DNA from 3 places in the Arthrobacter sp. 10N410 genome. Region 1 is predicted to be linked to each of the others. Evidence: predicted binding sites of a transcription regulator. Region 1 holds the regulator's gene; each other region holds the start of a gene.
What was found. Region 1 encodes LexA, which represses DNA repair genes until DNA is damaged. Its sites were predicted from a motif close to TCGAACANNTGTTCGA; they were not measured.
Positions count from the first base shown of each region.

Region 1 (3,269 bases):
GGGCGCCGTGTCCGGCCAGCTGTCCGTGGCCATGGTCCACGCCGCCGCCTCCGGCGCCCGCAAGCACGCCGGGATCACGGTAGATGCGCTCAATAACGCCGCGTCCAACCTTGAGCTCGCCATCGAGGGCGTTCCCAGCGGCCTGATGCCGAACGGACTGAACAGCGAACAGCTCGACTGCGTGGACCAGCTGCGCGACGCCTGCCGCGCCGCGCTCTCCGATTCAAAGGGGGACAGCGCCAACACGGCCGACGGCGGCCGGCAGCTTGCGCGGTCCCGGCTGATGGTGATCCTGGAACTGTGCGAACGGCTTCTGGCCGCCAAGGAGAACCGCGAGGTGGTCTGGTTCTCCCGCAACAGCAGCTTCGACCCGCAACAGGGCTACTCGCAGCCCGATGACTCCGCGCCGGCCCTGATCAACATCGCCCCGCTCAGCGTCGCCGGTCGGCTCCGCGAGGGACTGTTCGCCGACCATACAGTCGTCCTGACATCGGCAACCCTGGCGATCGGTTCGGCTTTCGAGCCGGCGGCCGGAGGGCTCGGCCTGGTGGGCCCGGGCGCACCCAGCTGGACGGGCGTCGACGTCGGTTCGCCCTTCGAATATCCGAAGCAAGGCATCCTCTACGTTGCCAAGCACCTGCCCAAGCCGGGCCGGGGAACATCCCCGGAAGCCCTCGATGAGCTCGAGAAGCTGATCCGTGCCTCCGGCGGCGGCGCCCTGTGTCTCTTCTCTTCCCGGCGCGCCGCCGAGGATGCGGCCGAGGCGATGCGTCCCCGGCTGGGCCTGAGCATTCTCTGCCAAGGCGAGTCGACCATGACCGCGCTCGTGAAGCAGTTCGCCGATGAGCCGGACACCTGTCTCTTTGGCACCATGTCGCTCTGGCAGGGCGTCGACGTGCCCGGGAACTCCTGCCGCCTGGTGGTGATTGACAGGATCCCGTTCCCGCGGCCGGACGATCCATTGATGACCGCCCGCTCCCGGGCTGTGGCCCAGTCCGGCGGCAACGGCTTCATGAGCGTCTCGGCGACCCACGCGGCCATCCGCCTCGCCCAGGGCGCCGGCCGGCTGATCCGTTCGACGTCGGACAAGGGCGTGGTGGCGGTCCTCGATTCCAGGCTGTCCACCGAACGGTACGGAGCGTTCCTCCGGGCCGCCCTGCCCCCCTTCTGGCCCACTACCGACACCTCGGTGGCCTTGGCCGCCCTGGAACGCCTCGCCAAGGAGAGCCCCAAGCAGCCCGCCACGTAACCGGTGAAGCGGCCCGCCACGCAGGCTGCCGTCGGCCGGGGCCGGGCCGGGGGTATGTGGGCCGGCGCTTGCGTTCCCGCCCGCTTTTCCGCGCCCGGGACCGGCACTGCCGGGTCACCGCGGCACCGCGCGGGCGGGCGCGCTGTCAGTGTGCCAAGAACCGGGCGGGAGCGCAGAAGGCCCCGTCCGGAACTGCGGACGGGGCCTTCGAGCTGCCGGGAGATGGGCCGGCCGGAGAGTGGTGTGGCAGGGGCGCTACAGGGAGCGCAGCACCGAGACGACCTTGCCCATAATGACGGCATGGTCGCCGAGGATCGGCTCGTACTGGGTGTTCTGCGGGAGCAGCCAGGTGTGGCCGTCCCGCTGGCGGAACGTCTTGACCGTTGCCTCGTCATCGAGCAGGGCGGCCACGATGTCCCCGTTGACGGCATCGTTCTGACGTCGGACGACGACCCAGTCGCCGTCGCAGATGGCGGCGTCGATCATCGAATCGCCTGCCACCCGGAGCATAAACAGTTCGCCGTGGCCCACCAGTTGGCGCGGCAGGGGCATCACGTCCTCCACCACCTGGTCGGCCAGGATCGGCCCGCCGGCGGCGATACGGCCCACGAACGGCACCATGGCCGTGTCCGTGGCGCTGGCAAGCTCCGAGACGGCGAGGCCGCCGACAGCCCGCAGGCCGCTGGACTTCTCCACGCCGGAAATCCTGGTCGTGCCTTCATCCAGTGTCAGCGGCATGAGGACTTCCATGGCGCGCGGCCGCTTGGGGTCCCGCCGCAGGTAGCCGAGCTTTTCCAGTTGCGAGAGCTGGTGGGTGACGCTGGAGAGGCTGGCGAGCCCGACCGTGTCGCCGATCTCGCGCATCGAGGGCGGGTAACCGTTGTCCGTCACGGAACGCTGGATGGTCTCCAGGATCTTTTTCTGCCGGACGGTCAGGCTTTTCGGCGCCCGGCCGGTTTGGGGGCTGCGCTGGGAAGCCCTCCCGCCGGCGGCTTGTGCTGCCATGTTCGCCATGCCTTTCCATTCCGCCCGGCCGCTGTGGCTACCGGGACCTGCCGAGCTGAAAATGTCAGACCCCGCTGATCAACTGATGTTCATCAACACAAGTGGTTGTCCTGTGATTCAAAAGTAGGCCAGCCGACAAGGTTTTTCAAACATTTGTTCTAGCGAGTCTCGACAATGTTCGTTCATAAGTGCTAAAACAGGAACAGCGAAGTTCGAATATGTGTTCGAAGCTTCACCCTTGGGTCGGTCCGCTGGTTTCGGTTCTGTATTCGAAGTTTCGGGTTTGAGGGTTCGCATTCAAGGGTTTTGCGTTTGAAGGTTAGGCCGGTTGGCGGCAGGTACGAGGAGTACGCCGGGCGGCACAGGTATTTCCAGTGGCACAGACAAGTCCAGGAGGGCTCAGCTCATGTCAGCAGTAAGCGCTATTTCCGGTTCGCTGGTTTCCATCCCCATGGAGGCCGCACCCGCGGCACCAGCCCGGCAGGCTCGGCTGCGGCTGACCCGCCGCGGTCGGTTCGTCTTCTTCGGGCTGCCGCTGGTTCTGTTGGCCGTGCTCGTCCTGTCACTGTCCGGCTTCCTGAATGCTCCGGCCAAAGCCGCCGACTCGGCCGCGGAGCTCTCGCTCACCCCGACGGTCACCGTTACGGTCCAGCCGGGGGAGTCACTCTGGGCCATCGCCGGTGCCGTCGCCCCGGAGCGCGACCCCCGTGACGTGGTCGCCGACATCGTTCAGCTCAACAACCTCGGAGCCGGCCGCGTCCTCCCCGGCCAGCAGCTCTACGTACCCTCCAAGTAAGCCCTACCCGGGCGAGTGGCGCGCCGGGCCATCGGTGCCGCCGGGCGGCCATTCGCGGTCACAGTTTCGGGGCGGGGCCGGGTCTCACTTAAACTGGGCAAGTGACTGACCAGCTAGAGCGCCTCAACCGACTGCCCCTCCGGACCAATCTGCGGGGACTGCGCCCCTACGGTGCGCCCCAACTGGATGTCCCCATCCTGCTGAACGTCAACGAAAACA
Region 1 covers NZ_JBFTIP010000010.1:49,921-53,189, reverse strand. Annotated here, with positions in the region: gene AC1DB8_RS16155 (ATP-dependent DNA helicase) at 1-1,249, shown strand, start outside; gene lexA (transcriptional repressor LexA) at 1,505-2,254, opposite strand; gene AC1DB8_RS16145 (LysM peptidoglycan-binding domain-containing protein) at 2,706-3,050, shown strand; gene AC1DB8_RS16140 (histidinol-phosphate transaminase) at 3,152-3,269, shown strand, end outside.

Region 2 (3,269 bases), on a different contig from region 1:
TGGAGATGGTCAAGTCCGGCGGCCTGATCGCCTACCCGACCGACTCCTGCTACGCCCTCGGCGCACAGCTGGGAAACCGGGACGCGCTGGACAGGATCCGCGCCATCCGGCACCTGGACGATAAGCACCACTTCACTCTGGTCTGCAAGGACTTTGCCCAGCTCGGCCAGTTTGTCCAGATCGACAACGACGTGTTCCGCAGCATCAAGGCCGTGACGCCGGGCAGCTACACCTTCATCCTGCCCGCTACCAAGGAAGTGCCGAAGCGGCTGCTGCACCCCAAGAAAAAGACGGTCGGTGTGCGCATCCCGGACAACAAGGTGGTCCAGGCGCTGCTGGCCGAACTCGGCGAGCCATTGCTCTCCAGCACGCTGCTGCTCCCGGACGAGGAAGAGCCGCTGACCCAGGGCTGGGAAATCAAGGAGAGGCTGGACCATGTGGTGGACGCCGTCATTGACTCCGGGGACTGCGGAGCCGAGCCGACAACCGTCATTGATTTCTCCAGCGGCGTCGCCGAGGTCGTCCGCCACGGCATGGGCGATCCGTCGAGGTTCGAATAACGCCGGGAACAGCGACCGCCGGCTTGGCCCGGCGGGTACTTGCCGCGACGCCCCCGGCCCCCTAGTGTTCGGATCATGGCCGCGCCCGGGGGAAACGCACGCTGTCGACAACGCATGACGCCGACGCTGCTGTCCGTGGCGTGCCTCGTCATTGGGGCGGTGACGGCGGGCTGCGGTTCGGCTCCGCCGGCGGAGCCGGCCGGCGAGCCAGCACTGACCAAGCTGCCGGCAGCCTCGGCCGCGGCCGGGACGGGAGCCGGACTGTCGCCGGGCATGACCCTGGCGCCGGCGCCGCCCGTTCCGCCAGCCCCCGCCCGGCACGGTGCAGATGAATGCCTGCCGCAGCATGCCGGGGTCGCCGCGGCCAACGGGCCCCTTGAGTGCCAGTACTTCACTTCAGGCTCGATGATGCCGGCCTCTGTGCCCCGGGGTCCGGGACTGAGTTCCGGCGACTACGCCGTAAGGTTCAGCAGCGTGGGTGGCCACGCACTGATGACAGTGCGGATCCGCTGCGCTTCGTACGTGGTCAGGGTCGGCATTGCCGGCGAAACAATCACACCGGACCCGCGGACACTGGAAAGCTTTGTGGGCACGTGCAACTTCCCGTGGGACCAGGAACAAGCACGGATGAAGCGATACCTTCAGGCTCCGCTTCAGTTTGCGCGCCGGGAAAGCGGCATTGTGCTGCACAACCCGGAATGGGGAGTCACGCTGTTCGGCACCCCGTACGAGGCCGCCTGATCCCCCAGACCCCTCCTCCCGGGCCCGTGCCCGCACGTCCGGCCGGAACCTTCAGCAGGGTCGGTCAAATGTCAGCCCCCGGGGCTACACTTTAATTCGAACATATATTCGAAAAAGGGTGTGTTGTGGGCGTAATCATCGGGCCCCGCGTGATAGATGCGGGCACTTCCCTGCTGTCGGTCCTGGTCTCGCCGGTGGCGGTCGCCGCCGGCTATCCGTCGCCGGCGCAGGACTACTTTGACGGCAGGATCGACCTCAACGAGCACCTGATCAAGGACATCACCAGCACCTACGTCGTGCGGGTGTCAGGGGACTCGATGGAGGGCGCCGGCATCAGCGACGGGGACGAGTTGATCGTCAACCGGGCGCTCGAGCCGCGCGACGGGTGCGTCGTCGTCGCCGTCCTCGACGGCGAACTCACCGTCAAGCGCCTCCGCGTCACCCCGTCAGGCGTGGTCCTGCAGGCGGACAACCCGCGCTACCCCGACATCCGGGTCCCCGCCCTCTCCGACCTGGTCATCTGGGGCGTCGCCACCCGGTGCCTGCACCATGTCTGAGACCAATGTCTGAGCCCCATGCCTGAGGCCCGGCCCGGCGGCAGTATTGCCCTCGTGGATGTGAACTGCTTCTATGCCAGCGCCGAACGCGCGTTTGATCCCTCACTGGAGGGCAGACCGGTGGTCGTGCTGTCCAACAACGATGGTTGCGCCGTCACCCGTTCGCCCGAGGCAAAGGCCCTCGGCATCCCGCTCGGGGAACCGTGGTTCAAACTCGCCCCGCGGGCCAAGGAGTGGGGGCTCGTGGCCAAGTCCAGCAATTACGAGCTCTATGGCGACATCAGCGCGCGGGTGATGGAACTCCTGGGCCGGTATTCGGCCTGGCTGGAGGTCTACAGCATTGACGAGGCCTTCCTGGGCGTGCGCGGAAACCCGGAGGAACTGCTGCTGCTGGGGCAGGCCATGAAGACGGCGGTCCGGCGGAACGTCGGTGTTCCGGTGTGCGTCGGCATTGCCGGGACCAAGACCCTGGCGAAACTGGCCAACAAGTGGGCCAAACACAACCCGGCGTTCGACGGCGTCTGCCACTGGGATTCCGTTCCCGCCGACCGGCAGGAACGTCTCATGGCCGGCCTGTCCGTGATCGAGCTCTGGGGCGTTTCCACGCGCCTGACCAAACGGTTGAACGCGCTGGGGATCCATACCGTGCTTGACCTTGCCAGGGCGGACCCGGTCCGGATCAGGGACCGTTTCTCGGTGGTGCTTATGCGCACGGTCCTGGAACTGCGGGGGACGCCCTGCATCCCGCTCGAAGAGGAACACATCGGCCGCGACCAGCTGATCTTCAGCAGGTCGTTCGCGACGCCGATCAGCACACCGGCCGGAATGCGCCAGGTCCTCGGGATCTACGCGCAACAGGCCAGCGCCCGGCTCGCCCGGCACGGCCTGCAGGCCAAAGTCCTGACTGCTTTTGCCGCCACATCCCACTACAACCCCCGGGACAGTTCGCATCCCTCGGTGTGTGTTTCGCTGCCGATGCCCACCGCGGACCCGGTGCTGCTGGCCAGGGCTGCCTACGCCCTGCTCCCCCGGATCGACGACGGCGTCAAGTATGCGCGGGCCGGCATCATGGTGACCGACCTGCGCCCGACAGCCAACCAGGCCCCGCTGGCCGTGTTCGAGAACCCGCATGAGGAGCGCGGCATCGGCCCGCTGCTGGAGGAGGTCAGCCGGAAGTACGGCCGGGGCTCCATCGGTCTGGGCCACGCCGGAATCCGCGGCGGCCCCGACTGGACGATGAAGCGCGACATGCTCTCCCCGCGCTACACAACCCACTGGGACGAACTCCCCGTGGTCAAGGCCGCCTGACGGCGCCGGCACGAAGGTAGGACCGGGGCACCGGGGCGCGGGAGCACGGGAGCACCGCAGTGCGCCATGCCGCCCGGACTCCGGCGCGCAGCGCCGCCCTGAT
Region 2 covers NZ_JBFTIP010000002.1:619,461-622,729, forward strand. Annotated here, with positions in the region: gene AC1DB8_RS07280 (L-threonylcarbamoyladenylate synthase) at 1-560, shown strand, start outside; gene AC1DB8_RS07285 (hypothetical protein) at 675-1,301, shown strand; gene AC1DB8_RS07290 (LexA family protein) at 1,427-1,858, shown strand; gene AC1DB8_RS07295 (Y-family DNA polymerase) at 1,877-3,166, shown strand.
Region 2: a site for LexA is predicted at 1,398-1,413, ahead of AC1DB8_RS07290 (LexA family protein). Genes of this name have one in related genera too.

Region 3 (3,269 bases), on a different contig from region 1:
TGCCTCGCTGGATAGATTTTCAGCCCGCAACCTACTTTCAGCACATCGCAACGGACCAGCTTGCGCTCCACGACGTAAGCCAGGCCGGTCGTTTCACCGAAGACCACGGACGAAGGCTTTTCATTACCCGACGCGGGGCGCTCAGGGACTTCCACGACTCATGGCTTGTAAACGTGGTTGGGACCTCAGTCATGGCATTCACGAGCGATGGCAAGCTGCTCATAGTGGATCAAGGAATTCATAACCTAAACAGCGGCGGTCAGTTGGCTCCGAGTGGCTCGGGTGCGCTGGAGCCCAAGGATTTTCAGGGCCGCGCTTCGCTTCCCTTGGCGGAACTGGCGGCCAACGGGGCCAACCGTGAGTTGCAGGAAGAAGCTGGAGTTCTGGCCAGTGAGATCCAAGAGAGCTACTTCCTAGGCTTCGGACGCTGGCTTGAAAAGGCGGCGCGTCCCGAACTCATGACATTGAGTTTGCTCTCCGTGGACTCGCACGTTCTGGAACAGCGGATGACGGGGAAACTCGAGAGACCGTTCGTTCGCGGACGGACATTCACCAGGCTTGTGGGTGAACCGAGCGAATGGGGATCGTCGCCGGAAACAATGCTCGAGCCCCAGTACCGGGGAAGGCTCTCCCTGCCGCTTTCAGTGGGGCTTTCCCTTTTGAAAGAATTCGTCGCAGCGGGCGGCCCGTCTGCAGAAGTGTTTTCGAGCCAGGTCATCGGCGGCGACTAGACCGTGACCTTGCCGCCGGCGTCGACCGTCCAAGTGGGGTTGAAGGCGACCTCCCAGCGGAAACCGTCCGGGTCCGCGAAGTAGCCCGTATAGCCGCCCCAAGGCTGGGTCTTCGGCGCGGCCACGACGACGGCGCCGGCGGCCTCCGCCTGGCGCATCGCCTGGTCCACCTCGTCAGCGCTGCCCACGTTGTGGCTCAGGGTGATGCAGGGGATGCCCGCCGGGGGATCGGTGGCGGCCTCGGCCTGCATCTGCCCGGCGTCCCAGAGCGAGAGGATAAGCCCGTGGTTGACCTGCAGGAAGAGCACCTCGCCGGAAACCTCCCGGTGGACCGGCCACCCGAGGCCCTCCACGTAGAAGCGGCGCGAGGCGTCAACGCTGCGGACACCCAATGAGATGAAGTCGACTCGTGGTTGCATCGTTCGATACTGTCATGCACATGTCCACACATCACCGTGACGCCAAAGACGCCCAGGCCGATAAGGAACAACTCGCCGCCGTGCGGGTGGCGGTCGACGAGGTGGACGAACAGATCGTCGCGCTGATCGGCCGGCGCGAACGGCTTATCCGGATTGCCGGCACCCTGAAGGCGGACAGTGCCGAGGTGCGGGCGCCCGGCCGCGTGGAGCGGGTCCTAGAACACGTCAAGGCGACGGCTGAGCAGAAGGACATCGACACCGAGATCGTCGAACAGACCTACCGGGCCATGATCGATGCCTTCATCCGGCTTGAGCTGGACGTCTACAAAGCTTCTAGCTAGGGCTGGTCGACTCAGCTAGAGCGACTCTTCGACGGGCACGTTGGCCTGGTACTCCCGGCCCTCACAATCGCTGTAGGCCGTCATCAGATGGCCCTTGGCCAGCCCCATCACCGTGCTCAGCGGAAAGTTGCCGGTGATGGTGTTGCCGGAGTGCTCCACACCCTTGAGGTCGAAGTTCTCTTCCGTGCCGTCATGGCTGAAACAGAAGAAAGAAACTGCCTCGCCGTTCATGAACTCGATTTCCATCCGGCGCTGGTGCGAATGGTCCGGGGTGGCCGCCACGAGCCCCACCACATAGGCCCCGGAACTCGGGATATTCCCGTCTATATCGAACTTCGCCACCAAGGTTGAATCCTTGGCGGCGATGCTTACGTGCTTCAGGAGTGCGCTATGGGAGCTCATAGCTCAATCCTGCTACCTGCGCTTGCGTCCGTCCACCCCCATCTAGGTTTTGTCCCGGGCCCGGCGTAGACTTGAATTGTTCGAAGATATATTCGAATACCCTCTCAAGATTCTTGCCAGAGGTCAGCGTATTCCGGGAGGCACCATGGGGATGTTCAGCGAGTCGGTGGACGTCGCGTGCACCCCGTCCGGCCAGCCGCTGTCCCTTGCCTGGGGCGGCCGGCACTACGACGTCTGCGCCGAACCGGTCCGCTGGTTTGAGCGGCGGCAGTGGTGGGCCGAGGAGCAGCGGGCTCCGCTGGGCAGCGGCCCGGGACTGGTGGACCACGAGATCTGGCGGATCCAGGTCCGGGACGCCGGTAACCCGGAGGACACCCTCACCCTGGACCTGAGCCGTCATCTGGGCAGCGGTCGCTGGCGGCTGCTGCGGATCCACGATGCCCTGCGCACTATCAGGAAGCCCGAGTCGGCATGAGCTTCACCCACCTGCACGTTGCCACCGCCTTCAGCGCCCATTACGGGGTGTCCTGGCCGGAGGAACTGGCTGCTGCCGCCGCCGCGGACGGGGCCACGGCGCTCGCCTGCACGGACCGTGACGGGCTTTACGGCACGGTCAAGCACCTGAAAGCCTGCATGGCGGCAGGGCTTGACCCAGTCGTGGGGGTGGACCTGGCAGTCTTCGACGACGACGGCGACCTCCGCACCCAGCTCGGCGGCCGCGTCGTCGTACTGGCGCACGGGCACAACCGCGGCGCCGGCTACCGGGCGCTGTGCCGGCTGGTCTCCGACGCCCACGCCCGCACCACGGGCAAGGCCGGAGGAACGGTGCCCGTCGCCGTGACCAGGGCGGAACTGGCCTCCCGCGCCCTCGACCCGCAGACCCTCGAACCGGTGCTGACCGTGCTGATCGGCCCGGACTCCGACGTCGGCCGCGCGATGGGCGGCCGGCGCTACCTCCGGCCCCGCACGTTCTTCAAGCGCTGGCTGGACGCCATGCCGGCGGGAACTCTCGCCGCTGAGGTCGTCTCGCAGCTCAGCCCGCCCGGCGAGCCGCTGAGCACGGCCCACGCGGTGCGAATGCTCAAGCTCGCCGCGGAACACGCAGTCCCCGCGGTGCTGAGCAACGCCGTGCGCTACTGTGCCGAGGACGGTGCCGCGACGGCGGACGTGCTGGACTCCGCCCGGACACTGAAATCCCTGCCCGAGCTCTCCGCCGCGCCGCAGCTGCAACCCAACGGGCAGGCCTGGCTGAAATCCTCCGCGCAGATGCTGCGGCTGGGCCAGGAAATCATGCACGCCGCCGGCTACGGCGCCGCGGACCTTAAGAGCCTGCTGGCACACACCGAGGCGCTCGCGGACCGCTGCCGGATGGATCC
Region 3 covers NZ_JBFTIP010000002.1:269,900-273,168, forward strand. Annotated here, with positions in the region: gene AC1DB8_RS05775 (hypothetical protein) at 1-731, shown strand, start outside; gene AC1DB8_RS05780 (VOC family protein) at 728-1,150, opposite strand; gene AC1DB8_RS05785 (chorismate mutase) at 1,165-1,491, shown strand; gene AC1DB8_RS05790 (hypothetical protein) at 1,507-1,893, opposite strand; gene AC1DB8_RS05795 (DUF6504 family protein) at 2,039-2,368, shown strand; gene AC1DB8_RS05800 (DNA polymerase III subunit alpha) at 2,365-3,269, shown strand, end outside.
Region 3: a site for LexA is predicted at 1,974-1,989, ahead of AC1DB8_RS05795 (DUF6504 family protein). Genes of this name have one in related genera too.